4 regions of the Metabacillus sp. RB-C-LZQ-3-1 genome follow, and region 2 is predicted to be linked to each of the others. Evidence: riboswitches for the same ligand, from Rfam matches in the RefSeq annotation. Region 2 holds a riboswitch; each other region holds the start of a gene.

Region 1 (4,953 bases), on a different contig from region 2:
GTTGTTGATCTATAGAGAAAATGGTGAATTTGTTATTGAGAGAGTGAACGAATTTAATCATGCTTTTAAACGGAATTTCATAAGTGAACAAGGTCTTTTAGAAGGATTGCAGTCTTACCAGCCAGTCATTGACGAGTATGAACTGGAAGTGTCAGACGAGTTATGGTCATTGGTTTTGAATTTCTTAAATAGCAAGGGATTTCAAGAATGAACTGTAAATATTGCGGTTCACCAAATGAAAAATTTGCTGAAAACTGTGGGTTTTGTGATGCTCCTTTGAAAAAGCAGCGTCCAAAATTAAAAGATTTTATTTATTTAGATCAAGTAGAATTGCCATTCAGTCAGCTATCGCTTTTTCACACATACGATTTATTGATTTTGCTTCGACTGGTAAGAGAAGAAAGGTCGAAGTGCTATAATCTCATGAGAGGCATTCAGAAAGGCTCTAAATTAATTGAGGTTGATTCAGACACCTTAGACTATGCTGAAAGCGAATATAGGCGTTATACGGCTCGTATGAAGGTCATAGAGGGTATTTTGATAGATAGAATGGGGTACAAGCCTAAAAGAGTAGATGATAAGCTTTTAGAGAGTTTGAGAGTGAAAATAGAAAGGGAGAAGGACAATGACCGATAAAAAACTAGATATGATTTTGACTGCTTTAAGTGAATTCAGAGGCGATTTTGATAAGTTTAAGAATGAAAGTCAGGAGCAGTCGGAAGAAAATAAAAAGCAATTTAAAGAGATTAAGGAACAACTAGTACGTATAGAAGAAACAACCCTTCGTTTAGAAGCAGAACAACCTAAAGATATTACTGCAATCTTGATTCAAATTAGTAAAAAGCTAGATGAACGAGATAATGATCTACAAGCTTTGAATAAAAGAGTTTTTAGAACTGAAAGCGAAATTGAAAGGTTGACTCGTCAATAAGTCTATGAAAAAGGAAATTTTACTGTTATTGTCGAAATATAGAAAAAAGAAAAACCGCCCTGTCTTTGGTCGGATAGGCGGTTTCTCAAATCATAGAGGACAGGAATTAGTGTCCCTTTATTACTTATAGGATATTTATATTCTAACATATTGGGACTAATTCCTGCTACATAGGGAGAGGAATTAGATGAGAAAAAATTTTAATGAAGCTGAAAAGAGAGCTAGATTAAGAGAAATTCAAAATGAAAAGATTTTAACAGAAGAAGAACTTAAAACTGCTACTGAATTGCAAACTAAAGCAAATTCTAGAGGAATGATATTGATTCCTGAAAGAAAAGTAAAAAATAAAGCGAGGTTTGTCCAGTTGAACCAAGCCAATCTTTTATACTTGCGTAAAATTAAATATTTAACTACTGCCGAAAAAACTTTTTTAATAGATATTGCTCCTCATGTTGAAATTGAATCTAATTGCATTGTAGAAGATTGCAAGAAAACTAATTCAACACCTTTAACTCAAACTGATCTTGCAACAGTTTTAGGAAAGAAAAAGCAGAATGTAAATCCAGTTATAAAGGGGTTAATCGATAAAGGGATTCTAGCACGTTCTGAAAGTGGTTTAGAAGATAATAATGTTAGAGCTTATGCTTTATTTGTAAACCCTCATATCATGTTTTCAGGAGATAGAGACAACGTAAATGGAACTCTAAAAGCTATGTTTAGAAAAACTCCTGCTGAACTTAAAAAGTTACCTGAAAAATTATTTTAGAGCCTAAAATTAAGGCTCTTTTTTATTTGTTTCGTAGTAATGATTTTTCATTACAAAAGTAATGATTTTTCATTACTACGAAACTATCAAAAAAACTAGTAATATCAAGGGTTAAACCTACTTTTTTAACTTCTTCCCTTCTTACTCTATATTAAATAGCAATTCGTCCTAAGTTTTACAACCTTTATTTTATATATTTTTCGTTATCTGCCCTAAAGGCAAAAAGGTTGCCCTAAAGGCAACCTAATTTAGTCTGTAAGAGATTCTGAAAGTCTTTTTATTGTGGGTATTAATTGTTCGAAATGTGGCTTTATAATAAAATCTTTTGCTCCAGATCGTATTGCTTCTATCATCGTATATTTTGTAGCTAAGGCTGAAAATACTATCACTTTGGCTTTAGGGTTAATTTTTATTATTTCTCTAAGAGCCACAATTCCATCTATATTAGGCATTGTTAAATCAAGTAATACTATATCTGGTTGGTAATGTTCAAAATAATCGATTGCTTCTTTTCCATCTTTAGCTTCTGCAATTACATGATAATCCTCTTGTTCAATAATTTTTTTAATCGTTGTTCTCATAAATGAAGAATCATCTGCTATTAATACTTTTTTCATAATTATTTCTCCCCTTTAGGGAAAAACTCGGCTTTATATTGTAATACTAAAACTTTAAAAAAATTAATTTATAGTTTATAGATGATAATTGTAGAATTCTGTTAATAAAGCTGGTTTTCCTAATAAATAACCTTGGGCAATAGGAATACCTAAGGATTTTGCCATTTCCATATCCAATTCATCTTCTAAACCTTCTAAAATTAATTGACTTTTATATTCTTGACAATAATTTAGAAAAAATGAAATAAGGGATTGTTTTTGTTTAGAAGATTTTAGTTCTTTTGAAAAATATCGATCTAACTTTAAATAGTCTGGATTTAGCTCTATAATAGTTTTCAAATTACAATATCCATGTCCAATATCATCAATAGCAATTAAAAATCCATGTTTTTTTATTTCCAATATTCTAGTTTTAAATGTATCAAAATCCTGAATATTTTCAGATTCAGAAATCTCTAGAATAATTTCTTGACTATTTAAATAATTTTCAGCCATAATTTTATTGAGAAAATATGGGAAATCAGGATTTACGATAGTCGATGGAAGTATATTCAAAAATAATTTCCCGTCTTTTTTAGATAATCCTGCTGAATTGTAGGTAGAAATAGCTTTATGAATAGACCCAGAATCTAATTCATAGAGCTTATTTCCTTTTATTGCTTCTTGGAAAATATATTCAGGATTAGAATACATATTGGATCTGAGAAGTACTTCAAAACCCAATATATTCCCAGTTTTCAGACAAAAAATAGGCTGAAAATGGTGGAAGAATTTTTCTTCCTTTATAAAATCTTCAATAGACAAAACTCACACCTTCCTTATTCCATTTTTTTACATATAAAATAAACAAAAAGGTGAACCTGAAGAGCCTAGGTTCACCTTTTTGATCTAGTTTTCTTCGGTGGCTAGGCTACCATAGCAAAAAATGCTTTAGGTCCTTGGCTTTGCGTCCTTACCTTTCGATAAGTTTGCCTTTATCGGGAATTATTAAACTAGTGCTATTCTAACAAATTACAACAAAATTTGACAATTAAATACATGACTTTTGTCTATGTTTTTAGTTTACATAATAGCTCTTTTGGGAAGTTGATTTGCGATTCAATTTCTATATTTAGTCATATTTGGGCAAATTATACGATTTTCAGTTTGGGAAATAACACAAAAATAACCCTATAATTTAAAAGTAAGTTCTTTCATTTACTCTTGTTTGCTTCTTGTTGCTATGTGATTTACTAATTGACAAGAAGGTATTTATGATTTATTCCTAGAATTTTAAATAGAGAGGTGATAAACGCCATGGATAACACTAATCATGAGGAAACACATAGAGCCTATTGGGCGAAGGATATTGCTGATCTACTTGAAGTTACTACATCTAATTTAAGAAGATGGTCTATTGATTTAGAAAACGCTGGTTATCGCTTTTATAGAGATGAACATAATCGTCGTGCTTATTTTGAAAAAGACATTATGCCGTTAAGAAAACTAAAAGAATTTCTAGCAAATAATATGAGCAAGAATGACGCTATAAAAGCTGTTGTATCAATGTTTCCACAAGAAAATAACGGTACGTTAACGATACCTGTGAATGAAGATACAATGCGTGTATCAAAGAGTGAACTAAGGGAAATCGTGAAAGAAGCAGTAGAGGAAGAACGAGAAATGATGTTTCGAGCATTTGAAGCAAAAATGAAGGATGTGGTTGAAAAGAGAGATCGAATACTTATCCACGAGTTGAATCGTTCACTGGAAGAAAAGCGTTTAGAGATTGCAGTAGCAGAAGAACCAAAACAATCATGGTGGAAAAGATTCCTTCGAAATAAAATTGATAGATAAATAGTATAAAAGTCCTTTTTAATTACAAAAATATCAAATATAATATTTCTTATTTGGTATTTTTAAGGAGTTAAAATAAAATGGAAAATCAATTTTGTTCAACAAATCTAGTTGAGGAAAATATAATCTTTCAACTTTTAATATTGGGCTATAAATTTAAAACTGATCGAATTTCTTTTGAAAAATATTCAAAGCTATATAAAAAATTGTATGAATGGATTGACTATTATCAAGTTAATTATCGATAGATTTTAGGGAGGTTTATAAAGGGTGAAGGGGGGATTTCCCCCAAAACACCACCCTTGAGCCTGCCAGCTACTTTGATTTTACCATGTCTAATACTCGTTTATGAAATTCCTCATCAGTGATTTTTCCCTCTAAGTTGTCTATAATCAGTTTTTCTTCTTCAGGAGTTAAATATAATCCTTCTATGGCGTTGGTGGCTTTTGCATACTTCATAGCTTTCTCCCATTTTTCGCTCATGTCATCACCTTTACCTTTCTAGTTCCATGCCTTTGTACCGTTGTTTTGATTTGCTTTTACCTTTTGTTTTTTGTTGCTGACGATCTCGTTCTCGAGTCATTTCTCTACTTGCTTGTTCAATGCCCTTCATAACTGCGTCTAACAAGCCTAATCCTTTTTCTTGGGATTCGATTTGTCCTTTAAATTCAGGAACTTTCGCTTCCATTTTACCTAGAATATTGGTCTGTTTTTCAAAGTCGACTTTTCCAGAAATGCCTTCCTTCTCCATGTAAGATTTATAGCTATCACGGGCAGTAACTGCATTGTCATACTCTTGCTTG
Region 2 (4,953 bases):
AAATCAGTTGATTCAAAGAAATAATGAACGATTTATCACGATATTAAAGGATAAAAATGGAGATATATTTGAGGCATTCATTGAATTGTTTAAATTAGTGATTAAGAACCAAAGAAAACAGGAGTATAAAAACTTCTTTAAAAATGTGTTTCTCAATATGAATTACAAGTTGGAAAACAAACTGGCAGATCATATGTACGAGAACAAGAAAAAGCAGTATCAAAACATCCTATCTTTAATCAATCAGGACCAGTTGAATATTAAAAATGAAGAAGAACTGCAACAGGTTGTTAAAATTCTAAGATCCATTACTTCGCAAAATTTTGTTCAGGTGTTTGGTCAAGATTTAACGAATGAAGAAGCGTTAAGAACTTATATGGCACAAATTGATTTACTTAAAAGAGGACTTTATAAGAAAGAATACTAAAAGTATTACGATAGGAAAGAAGGTTATATGATGGAAGAAACATTACAACAAAAGAAACCGCCTTATTTAATGATCGCCATTTTATTTATTGGAGCATTTGTCTCATTTTTAAATAACTCACTGTTAAATGTGGCATTACCTTCTATGATGGTGGACTTGGGAATTAAGGATTATTCAACAATCCAATGGCTTGCTACTGGTTATATGCTTGTCAGTGGTGTATTAATTCCGGCTTCGGCCTTTTTACTCACAAGATTTTCTAACCGTAGCTTGTTTATCACATCGATGATTATCTTTACGTTAGGTACAGCATTAGCAGCATTTTCACCTAACTTTAGTTTATTACTTACAGGTCGTATGATTCAAGCAGCAGGTTCTTCTGTAATGGGACCTTTATTAATGAATGTTATGCTTGTCAGCTTTCCACGTGAAAAACGTGGTGCAGCAATGGGTGTTTTTGGATTAGTTATGATTACAGCTCCGGCAATCGGACCAACTTTATCAGGTTATATTGTTGAACACTATGACTGGCGTTTACTATTTGAAATGATTTTACCATTAGCTGTTATAACACTATTATTAGCGTTCTTTAAATTCCAAAATGTAATGGAGCAAAACAAAGAAGCGAAGCTTGATTACTTCTCAGTTGTTTTATCTTCAATTGGTTTTGGAGGTCTATTATATGGTTTCAGTTCAGCAAGCTCAGATGGCTGGACAGATCCAATCGTTTTAACAACTCTGATCGCTGGTGTGATTGCTTTAGTTATTTTCGTTGTTCGTCAATTGAAAATGGAAAAACCATTATTAGATTTACGCGTTTATAAATATCCAATGTTTGCACTTGGCTCAGTTATTATGATTGTGAATGCAGTAGCCATGTTTTCCGGTATGATTTTAACACCTGCTTATGTGCAAAATGTTAGAGGTATTTCACCGCTTGATTCAGGATTAATGATGTTACCTGGTGCGATCATTATGGGATTGATGTCACCAATTACAGGTAAGTTATTCGATAAATTTGGACCGCGTGTTCTTGCAGTTTTAGGCTTATCGGTAACAGCTGTTTCCACGTACATGTTAGCAAATGTACAGCTTGACACTAGTTATGGTCATATCATTTTCATATACTCCCTTCGTATGTTTGGGATGTCAATGGTGATGATGCCAATTATGACAAATGGGTTAAATCAATTACCAAACGTATTAAACCCACATGGTACAGCTGTTAATAATACAGTACAACAAGTGTCCGGTTCCATTGGTACGGCTATTCTTGTAACGATCATGAACTCCGTAACAACATCAGAAGCAGAAAACTTAATGTCTGGTGTAGATCCAACAACTTTAACTGCTTCTAGTCAGGCATTACTCATGCAGAAATCATTATTAGCGGGAATTCAATATTCATTCTACGTTGCTTTAGGAATAAATATTGTGGCATTAGTTCTTTCTATCTTTGTAAAACGTGTAGATACAAGCAAAGAAGCTGTTCAGAAATTAAATAACGAGGCTAAGCCACAGATGAAGCCTAAAACGATATAATAATATGGAGAGCCGATTCCGATAAGGGGATCGGCTCTTTCGTTTAAGAATAGTTATTCAACATAATCAAGTGGTTTCTATAAAAATAAATGTGAATGTTTATGGTGAAAAAAGTTAATATGAAAGTAAACACCGTCATAAAAGTGATTGAAAAGGGTATGGAACAACTGTAGAAGTTAAGTTGCAGATTGTCGACAATATTCGACTGAAACACGCTTGAATTATCATATAATTATAAAAAATAAAAATATATTTACTTGAAAATATAGTAGTTATATACTAAAAGGGTAAAAGTACCACTAAACAATTCAGGACTATTTGACGATATAAATAAAAATGACATACCTTCGATAATGGCAAACCCTTCGAAAGTTGGGGACGCAAAGCTACGGGCCTAAGGAGAACTTCTCTACGGTCGCCGGGTTACCGAAAAGGATTGGAAAAAAGCTATGCCTACCAATCTTATTTTGGTAGGCATTTTTTTATACTTTTATGAGGAGGAAAGATTATGACTGTTGAAATGAAAAAGGCTTTATTAGAGGAACATATACGTGGAATTTTAGAGTTATTGGGAGAAGATCCTGATAGAGAAGGATTAGTAGATACACCAAAACGTGTGGCAAAAATGTATCGTGAAGTATTTGCGGGAGTAGGTGTTGATCCTGAAACAGCTTTAACAACAACTTTTGAAGAAGAGTATGAAGGCATCGTTGTTGTGAAAGATATCAACTATTATACATTTTGTGAACATCACCTAATTCCGTTTTTTGGTAAGGCGCATATCGGCTATATTCCAAATGGCAGAGTCGTAGGGTTAAGTAAGTTTGCCCGCCTGGTAGAATTAGTCTCCAAAAGACCGCAAGTTCAAGAGCGTATGACACAACAAATTGCAAATGCTGTCATGAATGTTCTGCAACCTGATGGAGTGATCGTAAGCATCGAAGGCCAGCATCTATGTATGTGTGCTAGAGGGGTGAAAAAACCAGGAAGCTCAACAGTAACAACGATTAAAAAAGGTGTTTTTAAAGAAAATGTTGCACTTGTAGATGAATTTGAGAGAGCTTTGCAGAGAGATTGATAGGTCCAGAAGATAAAAATAATGATAAAAAGGATTGCCGCTCATATCGGTAAATGCTAAGGAGAGATCACGTTGTTCATTTACCCAGAAATAAATAATTTACATCGTTCTATTGTTTTTGGTGATAATCAAAGAATTATGCAGCAGTTAATTGCAGATGGTTATTCCGGAAAGTTTGACATGATTTACTTAGATGGACCATTTAATTCTGGATTAATATTTTCTATGCAAAATGATAAGGGGATTGAATTTGTTCATCCCTGGGATGAATTAAGGACTGTTCGAGATTATTTTCAACCCGAATTGTATTTAAAAGACTATAAAAAAAGAATAGAACTTGCGAGAGAATTACTGAGTGATACAGGAACAGTTGTATTACAAATTAATCTATTTATGGCTCATTACGTCAAAGTAGTTTTAGATGAAGTTTTTGGCAAAGAGAACTTCTTAATGGAGGTTATCTGGAAACATGCCCAAACGCCATGGAATACTGGTATAAATCAGTTCGGATATCAACATGAAACACTGTTCTTTTATAGTAAAACTAGGAATTATCTTAAAAAAGATGATGTTGTATATCCATCGGTTTGGGATGATCTAGGCGGTTATGATTTAGGAGAAGAGAATACGTATTTTCCATCTCAAAAGCCCGAAGCATTGTTAAAAAGGATCCTTGAAGCTACTACAAAAAAAGGGGATTTAATAGGTGACTTTTATTGTGGAAGCGGGACGATGCCCTATGTAGCAGAGGAATTAAAACGACGTTGGTTTGCGTGTGATAATCATGCCTTTTCGATAAGAACAACACAGAAACGCTTCTCAAAGATGGATATAAATATCAATCTTCATTCGTTTATTGAAGACTTTAATCCTGAATATTTAAGCGGATCATCTTATATCAAAAAATCTGATATACCCTTTTCTTTATACGAACTAACAAAACTAAAGGAATTTGTTGGAGAAAAAGAGCTGGAAATTGAGGCTTTTAGTTATTTATCAGATGTTGACTTCAATAATAATGAGCAATTCACATTTAAACTTCTGATGCCTTCTATAGCGGATGACAATCTTCAAGAAGTCATTCAAAATACGATTACGAGGCCTATCCCAATAGAAACAAAAGAAGGATATTTGTTAAGAATTGAAGATTCATTAGCATGGATTTTCTATCATGTTGTACATGTTGAACGTAATCATTTTAGTATGATTCAAATAAATCAAGAATCTAATACTTATTTAATAGAAAAAGAGTCTTTATTAAGAAAAGCTAAAGAAATTGAAAAACAAATTAATAATGATTGGATTCAAACCATTGAGAAAATTGATGAAGAAGTGATAAGAATAACAGATGTATTCGGATATAGTTACATGATGAAGAAGAGATCCTAAAAGATAAAGGTTCCTACATCATTTAGATTTTATCTTAACTTAATAATGAAGCAATATTTTCCCTATAGGAAAAAATTGATAGGAGGACACCTTCATGCTTTACCTTTCAAGAAAAATGTATTTTTCAGCAGCACATTCCTACCGCATTGAAGATTGGAGTGAAGAGGAAAATATTAAGGTGTTTGGGCCGTGTAGTAACAAACACGGTCATGGGCACGATTATACACTTGAAGTCATGGTAAAAGGTCATTTAAACAGTGAATCGGGAATTGTTGTAAATATCACAGATATTGATAAAGTTGTAAAATCTTTTGTGCAAAATGAATTAGATGGCAAGTTCTTAAATAAAGAGATTCCATATTTTAAAGAAAATATCCCTACAACAGAAAACATTATTTCATATATTTGGGATTCATTAGATGGAAAAATTGATCATTGCGATATTCATAAAATTCGCTTAAGAGAAAATGACTTTTTATATTCCGAAAAGGAGGACAATTCAATGGTTAGACTTACA
Region 3 (4,953 bases), on a different contig from region 2:
ACATAAAAAGTCGGCTTTCTTTTATAACCCTCTAATTCCTCTAAAATCTCAGGATTTTCTTTCAGAGATTTCACATCTATTTTCACTGCACGACACGCAAGTTCCGGCTGCAGATAATTAAATAAATGCTCGACAATACCTTTATAATCTACATCGTAGATTTTTTTCGGTACATACTTTGCCACCACGTTAAACTTTTCAAATTCATGACGTTTTACTTCACTGTCATGTAATTGTTGGTGCATAGCAGACTTAACAGCCTTTAATTTCTTTTCAGTCTGTTTCATATTGCCGTAAATCCCTTCCACAAATAGAGATTCCATGATATTAGCAGCATTTGGTGTATGAATTTCAGTCATTTTAATTTTCCTCCCAATAACGCTCCCCACCTAGAATAAGGGGAGCAAAAGTTAGTTTTTTACTCCCCTTCTAGGAAGAGGTTGTTATGGAGTTATCGACTCAGTAAAGATGATTGCTTTAAAAGCTTTAGATATTCATCTTTAATTTTTGTTCGTTCTTCATGCGTTAATTTGTGAGAATTACAAAGTTGCTCCCAAAGTTGACGCCTTTTGGCTTGAAGAAGTTCATACTCACTCATGGCAACTTCCCTCCAATGTATTAGATTGGTAAATGGAACGAAACCGAATTTGGTTGAAAGGAAGGCAAGTTTGTCTAGCAAGCTCACCAACTTTTCGAAACGCTTCATCAATGTTCTGAATATCACAATAACGAGATTTTCCTAATAGAGAACCTTCATCTTTTTTTAGAAACTGAACATGGTATGAATCACCATAATCTACGACCTCTAAGAGTACATTCTCTATATTGGTACAATCCCCATCAACGGATACCTGTTTAGGTAATAATTTGATTTTCATTATTTTACACTCTCCTAAATTAAGCTGAAACTGAAAGTTCGTTAACAAACGCATTAAGAATAGTTAGTTCTCTTCCTGATCGTAAAGCTACTTCTACTCTAATTTCTTTTCCCTCAGATTCACCGATTGGTAGAGAATATAAATAGCCTAAATTCGTATCAAGCTTAATGAACTCACCGTTTTTCTTAAGCATATAGAACAACTTTTCTTTCATATATTGTGGTTTGAATAAATCCTCAATTTTATTTTTTAACATGATACTCTCTCCTTTGTTTGGTTAATTCGTATGTTTGTCGACTCTTGATAATAAGTTTTGACAAACTCCATTACATGAGCTTCATCTACAGCGTTAACAGTGATTCTTTTTGCTTTTTTATCTAAGACAAAATCTACCTGGTATAGAAACTTTGGAGGGCATTGAATCCCATCGAAATGTTCATGTTCAGGCAAAACAGAAATCACTCTTTCGGTTCTAATAATTTGTGGAGGAATAAATTCATTTTCCGCGTTCACGATAATCCAAGCTGGATATCCTAAAAGCAGTTGAAAAATAAATATCGTTCCTTCCGCAACCACTTCTCCACCATTCTTGACCACGTAATTCGGGCCAATCGTAAATTGACTTTGTTTAGTATAGAAATTGAATACATTCATATTGCAACCCCTTGAACTGAAAAAAGATCGTAGTCCACAGGCATAATGTCATGCTTTAGACAATCGATCTCTTTTAATAACTCTATCAATTTGAATGGTTTAGTCCCTTTTTTGCGAATCTGTAAGTTTACAGTAGAATCAGGGAGACATACAACTCCTACATCACCTTTACGAAACACTCCCCGAACATCTGAAGTACGGAAAGAAGGGCGTTTTAGGAAGTCCTTAATCCACGATTCTTGAGTTTTAGATTGATGATATATTGTGTATTCAACCCCATTAATCTGAGGTGAAAAACAACCCATTGACATTTCAAATAAATACATTGCACCATCAATGGAACCATCAAAATAAACTCTGTAACCGTATGACGCTTGATGATCACCGTAATTCTTAAATGGCTCGATTACAAATTGAGCGCCATCCATTTGCCATACAAACTTACCTTTCACATTTTTGAAATGTACTGCTGCTAAAGCGGGTCCAAGTTTAGAAGGATGAGCTGGAGCAAAGCATGTTAGCTTAAACATTCCCTTCATCTCCTTCCTCTTTCAAAAGACAATCATCTGAACAGAAAGACTTTCCTTTTATTCGGATAAATGTCTTTTCACAAGTACCACTGCATACATTACAAATCAGTAAACTCTCACCTTTCATAAAATACTTCCTCTCTCTAAAAGTTTTTTTATTTCAAACACTCTCTTTTTCCAAGACAAAACAAAAAAGCCCCTGGACATTAGGTTTAATAAAGACACAATGAAGTGTCGAACCTAAGCCCAGAGGCTTCTAAATGTTTGGTAGTAAACAGCTGACCTTAACGGAAATATGGTCGCATAAAAAAGAAAAAAGAAAAAGTTTGAATATCCTTATTATATCGTATCTTCCTAGTTCATTCAATAAGAGAAGAAAACAAAAAGGGTAAGTAAGATATAAAAATCTTACTTACCCCCTTAATGAGTTAAAAGATATTCTTTTACTTCGTCACGAGTTAATATGAAACTGTTTTCAATATATTTTACTTTTAAAAGACTATCTCTCTGAGTTTTAGGTACTTTAGATAAAGGATATTCTTTAGAAGTTGCGTATAGTACATCTACTGTTTCACTAAAAGCGTCTTCCCATACCGTTTTAAGCTCTTTAGTTAAAGAAATATGTTCTGCAACAGTATCTTCATTAATTAAAATCAAACTTTCTCTAACAACAAATTCTCTTGCACTTAATAATAAATTATCTATACCTTCCCTGTTTCGGATTAATGGCATGTTGAAAACCTTCCTTCACTTCTCTTGAATTTATTATATGTGAAATTTAAGAGAAAACTTTTAGATTCACTACTTTTAAACAAAATAAGAATTTTTTATATAAGAATCTATAAGCTCATATAAATATAATTCGATAGTCCTCTTATAAAATTGGGGGTTGATTTATGATAAATAACAAACAGGTTTATAAAATTGATGTAATGTTCTGATATTTTGTAGAAACAAAATAAAAAGCCATAACTTACATAATGGCCGGTTGCGCTACTTGTTCATGAATGTTCAAAGCGCCCAAATAAGAACATTCTTTCAATACTTCCAATTATTTTTATTATTAAGATGATGATGGAAATTAGTCAAAATCCAAGAGGTCAGACATTTTAACTTCTAAAGCAATCGCAATTTCATAGATATTTTCAAGCGAAATGTTTCGTAATCCTCTCTCTACATCACTCACGTATGTTTGATGAAGATTAGTTAAGTGCCCAAGTTCTTCCTGCGAGATACCTTTTTTTCTCCTATAATGTCTAACTTTTTGACCAAATTTCTTCTTCACATCAATTCGCATTAATTTCAGCCCTTCTAATTATACAGTTTAAAAGGTTTTCGCTAAAAACTCTATAGATTATAAGTCATAATACTGTGTATTATTATTCCATATGAACTTTTCCGAAATGGTAATAAGTCTCTGGTTTTATTGTTAGTGATTTGTAATAATTATGTATTATATAAAAAGTATAATACATAATTACCCAAGATAGAAACAAAAAAATTCCATATTATTCCGACTTTATTCGAGGTAATGGAACAATTATTTTTTGTAGAATCTATATTTTTATACTGGAAAAAATAAAAAAAGACCACTCTATCATAGTAAGAGTGATCAAATAATTCTAAAGTCTAAAATTTCTTATGAACCCTAAATACATCAAATACACTTCCAATAATCTCTACTTGTACGGTATCCCTTTTCACAATTCCATTACTATATTTGACTTCAAATGAGAATATTGCTGTTCCATTAGCTAATTGCGTTCCACCCTCAACCCATGTTGAATCAAATAATTCTCCATTTCTAAATGTAGGTGTATTGTAAGGTAAACTAACGGTAGAAGTATAAAGATTTCCGTTTACTTGATAACCATCAAATTTAACATTTAGGTAAGTGATAGGGTATGCTGTTACATCAGCTTCTAAAATAAATTTCTCACCCGAATAGAATTGATTAGGTGTATTCCCTTTTATAGTGTGCTTTTGTACCCACTCAGGTGTGTGCTTAACATATCCTTTTAGAGTTAAATCATTTACATAAATCGTAGATGTTGCGGTATCGCTTGCTCCGAATGTATCAGTTACTGTCTGCTTAAAGGTGTAATACCCTGGTATATCCGGGATATAAGAAAAATTAGGAGTATTAAACGTAACTTTAACATTGTTCGGTTTCGTAATTTCATAATAATGAGTAATAGCATCTCCATCTGGATCATAAGCAAGAGTGGTTATCTGCATAGTGTCACCAATATAGTAAGTTGACTTATCAAATTTAAATTGCGCGACAGGTGGTAAATTAACCACTACAACATCGCGAATTAATGAATCACTAGCACCATTTGAATCAGTTGCGATCAGTCTTACTTCATAAGTGGTAACTTCACTAAATTTAAAACAAGGATTTGTAGTTGTACTCATGTTAATCCACGTCGTAGTACCCTTTTTACGGTAATCCCAATCATAAGTTAACGCATTTCCATTAGGATCAGTTGACTTATTTGTAAAGCATACATTTTTAGTACGGTCAGTTGGATTAGGACTTTCTGTAAAATCAGCATTCGGTGGATTATTAAAATTATACGTACCTTTATAAGTTGTCACAATATTACCAACATTATCTTCTGCTTGAACATGTAGATACCATTGCCCGTAACTACTATTCGAAACAACGTAATTTGAACTGGTACTCCAAGCAGACCATGTTGTCGGTGTAACTGTTGATGTTGACCAAGCATAACGTGAACGCTTATATCCTGAATGTGGATCACTATACTTTAATCGAACATCAATGGCTGCTGTAGACCAACCTCTACTAAAAAAATCACTAGTATCACTATAATTTCTAAATTGAATAGCAGGAGCAGCTCCATCAGTCCATAAATCCATTCCAG
Region 4 (4,953 bases), on a different contig from region 2:
AGGTATCCGACTCTCTGGCGGTGAGAGGCAAAGGCTAGTTTTAGCAAGGGCAATTTTACGTAAACCATCGATGTTGGTATTAGATGAAGCAACAAGTGCTCTTGACACAGAAAATGAAGCTAAAATCCAACAAGCACTAGAGAAGTTAAAAGGAAGAATGACAATAGTCGTAATCGCACATCGATTGTCAACGATACGAAATGCGGATCAAGTAGTCGTTCTAGATAAAGGTTCAGTTATTCAATATGGTGAGTTTGGCAGTTTAGCTAAAGAGAAGCATGGTATGCTTGGTCATCTTCTGGAAAGTCAAATGGAAGCGAGTTTGTAAGAATCTGAATTTTAGAAGAACTACAGATAGATGTACAAACTGGAGAGGTGTTTATGGGAAAGGGGAGATTACTTCAATTTTCGTTACTGGGTCTATGTGTCTTGATTGTTATCTTTACGATATGGGATAACAATAGAATAAAGGTCATCGAACAAGAGATCGAAATTGAAGATTTACCACAAGAATTTGAGGGATTTAAAATCCTTCAAATATCGGATTTACATGAAAAGACATTTGGGTATAAACAAGAAAGACTCATCAAAAAAATAAATTCAATTAATTACGATGTTATCGCACTAACTGGTGATTTATTAGTTATTGTAGATAGTAAAAATTATTCTCCAGCTTATGACTTGTTAGAGGGTATTAACAATAAGGAACATATGCTATTTGTTCCAGGGAATACCGACCCAAATCCATATGTTGTTAATTCGGATCGATCTATTTCAAAAAATCCATTTATTTTGGGGATGGAGGGCAGAGGGGTACAATTGCTAGATTCAGTCTATACAGTTGATAAAAAGAATGCTTCAATTAATTTTGTGAACTTTGATTTATCTAAGCTTGAACCTACGAGTAAGCTTGATAATCTAGAAAAGAATGACCTACTAGTAATATTAAATCATTATCCAATAGTAGATAAAAGAATTGAACAGATAAATGCAGACTCACACTTTTATTTTAGGGAGTATGATTTAATCATAGCTGGACATTATCATGGTGGGCAAATAAGATTTCCATTTGTCGGTGCCTTATTTATACCTGAACCATTCTATTCTAATAATGGACTATTTCCACCGCAAGATCGAGTTAAAGGGTTGTGGGAATATAATGGTATAAAACAATATGTTAGTGCAGGCTTAGGTAGTAGTAATGCAATACCGTTCTTAAAGTTTCGTTTCCTGAATCCTCCCGAGATAAATCTGTTAATTCTAACAAAGAAATAATGAATAAACGATTAATTAATTGAATTGGGGCGTGTAAAAAAGATGGTGGATTATGACACAGTTAGGACATTTTCATATCTCGTTATTTTTATTAAGAAATAAAATTCATAGTAGGGATTTACAGTATGTCTAGCATATTTTTTTACAAAATTGTTAAATTTGTAAAAAACAAAAAAGCACAATCAGCAGCCCATCAAGCCGCCAACCATGCCCTCATTTATCATTGTCATTCTGTAGTTTCCACTTGTTAAATTCCAAAAATTCTCTAAACTGTTCTTTAGACACACCGGACTTCATTGCATCCTGAACAAGCTTTGTCCATTCTAAATCGAGCTCCTCTTGATCGGTTTCGTTTTGTTCATTTAGAAGAGTATTTACTGATACACCAAGAACAGATGAGACCTTTTCTAAAAATTGAACAGAAGGATTTGACTGGAGATTACGCTCAATCGAACTTAAGTAGGATTTTGCTACTCCTGCTCGTTCTGCTAGTTCAGATAGTGATAGATTTTTTTGAGTGCGATATTTTTTTATTCTTGGACCAATCACGTCAAGTCACCTTCCTTAATGAAGCCATTATAACATATAAAGAAGGGTTTGTTTGATATGAAGAACACAAAAAGAAAAAAATTTACACAGATTTAATACATTTTTATGATGTTTTTAAAACGGCATTTGACTTTTGAGTTAAGAAATCTTTAATCTCTTCTACACTGATTCCTAGTTCAAGTGCTTCTAGTATCAACTCGACCCATTCTTGATCAAGCTGTCCGTCTTGTGTAATTTTTTCTTTTATCTCCATTATTCTTAGCCTCCTAAAATACTAATCTGTATTTCAGGCAGTCCAGCCGTCTTAGTTTGTGTAAACTGAAGACCCGTGACTTTGCGTCCCTATTTTTCAATAGGTTTGCCTTTGTACTGATTATTTTGTCACTGATTGTTGGTTATTATATTCCTATTGTCCCTTATTTATGTATAACTAATTGACTATTTACAATTTCTATTATAAAAAAGATTTATTAGGATGTATGCTGAACTTTGTCGATGAGGTTAAAATTTTTCATTTATCTGTAATTTTTACAATAGATTTACAAAAGTAGTTGTAAATTAAGGTTTCTGGGTTTTCTCATTCCGATAATTTTACATTAAAGTAATATAAATGACTGAATAATAAAATTAAATTTTGTCGAACAAAATTTAATTTTATCGATTTGTAAAACTCCTAAGTAATAGATATCATTACTTAGGAGTTTAAAATCCCCTGTGGAGTTATATAAAAAATCCCGCCATTCTGAATTGTAATATTGATTTGAGGCTCATAAAGATCTTTTAATGCTTCTTTTTCAACTTCATAGCATTCAGGTTTTTCTTCTAAGTCCTCGTAAAAATGATTTAATAGCTTTAAGTCCTCGTTCCATCTTTCTCTAGCTTTGTCAGCCCATGTATGATCTTGCTTCCTTATGTCTTCCAAGATGAATTGCTCGATTCGCTTTAATCCGCTTTGTGGTTTAATGAGCGGTGTCATCGTAAAGCAGAGGTCAGGGATTTTAGGTGTTAATTCTAATTTTTCCAGTTTTTCTTGAAAGTTTTCGATTAGAACGCCACTAACTAAATGTAAACCAATTGAATAAAGTTGATCCTTTTTCATATCACATTGATAGGAAACTATAATGTTAACGCCAATCCAGGGGTGGAGGGGAACATTTCCTCCTTGTGTTTTGACTTGCTCAAAAAGTCTGATATAGCTTCCTAGAGTTTTAGTCGATTGAAAAATTTGGTGAAGACGGGGCGCACCGAAATGCATGACCTCACCTTTCAGGTCTTTTGGCGCACGATTTTGATCAGTAATAAGGGTAAGCTTCATAGGATTTGGAACCCCATTAGTTTTTTCAAGGTAGTGCCAGTAAAATGGTCGGTTCATTAAAAGCTTATCCATTTCAATTGTCAGCTGAACAGTCATGTATCCTTCCTGATTTTCAAGTATGTTACAGGAATTCGACGAAAAGAAGCTTTCTAAAAAATGATGGATTTGCTCTTGTTGCATATTGTCGCCACCCTTCTACTTATCTCCGCTTGCTGCTTTTCTTTGCTCTTGTGAGTACTGAGCAAAGTCGAGAATCGATGTTAAATTTTCCATTTTAATTTTCATTTCACGGTCGCTTTTTGAGTGATACATGATATCCTGCAGGTGTTCCTCTAAATTTTTGATTTCTAATCTTGTAAGGATTTCATCCAGGTTACCAATGACTTTTTCAAATAAATTAATTTTGTCATATAAGAGAGTTAAAATATGTTCTTCAACCGTGTTTTTGGTTGCCATATTGAATATATTAACGTCATTTTCTTGTCCAAGACGATGGATACGGCCAATTCGTTGTTCTAAACGCATTGGGTTCCATGGTAAATCATAATTGATAATGTTATGACAAAATTGAAGGTTGATTCCTTCGCCGCCAGCTTCAGTTGCAATTAAAACTTGAACACGATTTTTAAAAAGCTCCTTCATCCAATCTTTTTTTCCTCTTTTAAAGCCTCCGCGAAAGGGAACTGATGTAATACCATGCTGTTGAAGAAACCATTGTAAATAAAATTGAGTTGCACGATATTCGGTAAAAATAATGACTTTATCATCAAGTTCTTTTATTAATTCAACAACTTTTAAGGCTTTTGAGTTTTGTGTAACACCGTCAATCGCCATCATAATGTCTTTTATAACATGATTAGGGAGGGCAGCTTCCTCTTCCTCAGGGAGGTCAAGCATTTTCTTAAGCGTCATATAGACAGCTTCACGACTACTGCAGGCTTCTCGCTGTAAAGTCATGATTGAGAACGTGTTTGCTGCATATTGTGATGATGATTTAAGAGCTGTAATGGTGTCATAAAGATGTTGTTCAGTTTCTGAAAATTCAATTGGTATTGTTTCGACATTTCGCTTTGGCCATTCGATTCCTGTGTCACCGCGCCGATTACGAATCATCACTTTGTTAATAAGCTCTCTTAGTTGTTCATGATCTTCAATAGAACGTTCCTTTGCAGAAAACACATCTGAAAAATAGGCTTCATTCCCGAGATGGCCAGGTTTTAATAAGGATACTAAGTTGAAAATTTCCTCTACTCTGTTTTGAACAGGTGTTGCTGTTAAAAGTAAACAATACTTCTTCTTTAAATTTTGAACAAATTCATAGTTTTTTGTTTTATTATTTTTAAGCTTATGAGCTTCATCAATAATGACTAAATCATAGTTTTGGTTATAGACAATTTCCCGATGTGGACTTCTTTTTGCTGTATCAATAGAAGACACAACCACATCACATGCTTCCCATACATAACTTTTCTTTTGTTCTACAGCAGGTATAAAGAACTTTTCATTTAATTCACGAGCCCATTGAGAAACAAGAGATGCAGGGACGAGAATAAGCACTTTTTTGACTAGGCCGCGAATCATATATTCTTTTAAAATAAGTCCAGCTTCAATGGTCTTTCCTAAACCAACCTCATCAGCTAGAATAGCTTTCCCATTCATTTTTTCAACAACTCTTTGGGCAACCTCTAATTGATGTGGAAGGGGTGTGAAATGTGGTAAATGTTTTGGAGCTTGCAAACCTTCAAATGAAGGAACCGCCGTGTTCTTTTGCACTTCATATGCAAGCTTGTACAGCTCCCAGTTTGACCATGGGC

What was found. Region 2 has a riboswitch for cyclic di-GMP ahead of folE (GTP cyclohydrolase I FolE). Riboswitches for the same ligand answer to the same signal wherever they lie in the genome.
Positions count from the first base shown of each region.
Region 1: linked by a shared signal. The riboswitch ahead of AC4GZ8_RS25980 (EAL domain-containing protein) and the one ahead of folE (GTP cyclohydrolase I FolE) in region 2 are both predicted to bind cyclic di-GMP.
Region 3: linked by a shared signal. The riboswitch ahead of AC4GZ8_RS19535 (hypothetical protein) and the one ahead of folE (GTP cyclohydrolase I FolE) in region 2 are both predicted to bind cyclic di-GMP.
Region 4: linked by a shared signal. The riboswitch ahead of AC4GZ8_RS08700 (anti-repressor SinI family protein) and the one ahead of folE (GTP cyclohydrolase I FolE) in region 2 are both predicted to bind cyclic di-GMP.

Region 1 is NZ_JBZFLI010000040.1:247-5,199, reverse strand. It holds gene AC4GZ8_RS26005 (hypothetical protein) at 1-211, shown strand, start outside; gene AC4GZ8_RS26000 (hypothetical protein) at 208-636, shown strand; gene AC4GZ8_RS25995 (hypothetical protein) at 626-931, shown strand; gene AC4GZ8_RS25990 (MarR family transcriptional regulator) at 1,119-1,697, shown strand; gene AC4GZ8_RS25985 (response regulator) at 1,946-2,314, opposite strand; gene AC4GZ8_RS25980 (EAL domain-containing protein) at 2,390-3,118, opposite strand; cyclic di-GMP riboswitch class I at 3,212-3,297, opposite strand; gene AC4GZ8_RS25975 (MerR family transcriptional regulator) at 3,611-4,150, shown strand; gene AC4GZ8_RS25970 (antitoxin VbhA family protein) at 4,466-4,633, opposite strand; partial or broken gene AC4GZ8_RS25965 (hypothetical protein) at 4,644-4,953, opposite strand, start outside.
Region 2 is NZ_JBZFLI010000007.1:253,954-258,906, forward strand. It holds gene AC4GZ8_RS13900 (TetR/AcrR family transcriptional regulator) at 1-427, shown strand, start outside; gene AC4GZ8_RS13905 (DHA2 family efflux MFS transporter permease subunit) at 458-1,969, shown strand; cyclic di-GMP riboswitch class I at 2,315-2,400, shown strand; gene folE (GTP cyclohydrolase I FolE) at 2,478-3,047, shown strand; gene AC4GZ8_RS13915 (DNA methyltransferase) at 3,120-4,436, shown strand; gene AC4GZ8_RS13920 (6-carboxytetrahydropterin synthase) at 4,531-4,953, shown strand, end outside.
Region 3 is NZ_JBZFLI010000014.1:102,079-107,031, reverse strand. It holds gene AC4GZ8_RS19565 (hypothetical protein) at 1-359, opposite strand, end outside; gene AC4GZ8_RS19560 (hypothetical protein) at 452-598, opposite strand; gene AC4GZ8_RS19555 (hypothetical protein) at 591-878, opposite strand; gene AC4GZ8_RS19550 (hypothetical protein) at 898-1,134, opposite strand; gene AC4GZ8_RS19545 (hypothetical protein) at 1,128-1,532, opposite strand; gene AC4GZ8_RS19540 (hypothetical protein) at 1,529-2,062, opposite strand; gene AC4GZ8_RS19535 (hypothetical protein) at 2,483-2,794, opposite strand; cyclic di-GMP riboswitch class II at 3,037-3,120, opposite strand; gene AC4GZ8_RS19530 (helix-turn-helix domain-containing protein) at 3,144-3,359, opposite strand; gene AC4GZ8_RS19525 (PKD domain-containing protein) at 3,692-4,953, opposite strand, start outside.
Region 4 is NZ_JBZFLI010000004.1:237,133-242,085, forward strand. It holds gene AC4GZ8_RS08685 (ABC transporter ATP-binding protein) at 1-328, shown strand, start outside; gene AC4GZ8_RS08690 (metallophosphoesterase) at 382-1,275, shown strand; gene AC4GZ8_RS08695 (helix-turn-helix domain-containing protein) at 1,489-1,824, opposite strand; gene AC4GZ8_RS08700 (anti-repressor SinI family protein) at 1,928-2,077, opposite strand; cyclic di-GMP riboswitch class I at 2,111-2,197, opposite strand; gene AC4GZ8_RS08705 (YqhG family protein) at 2,519-3,319, opposite strand; gene AC4GZ8_RS08710 (DEAD/DEAH box helicase) at 3,335-4,953, opposite strand, start outside.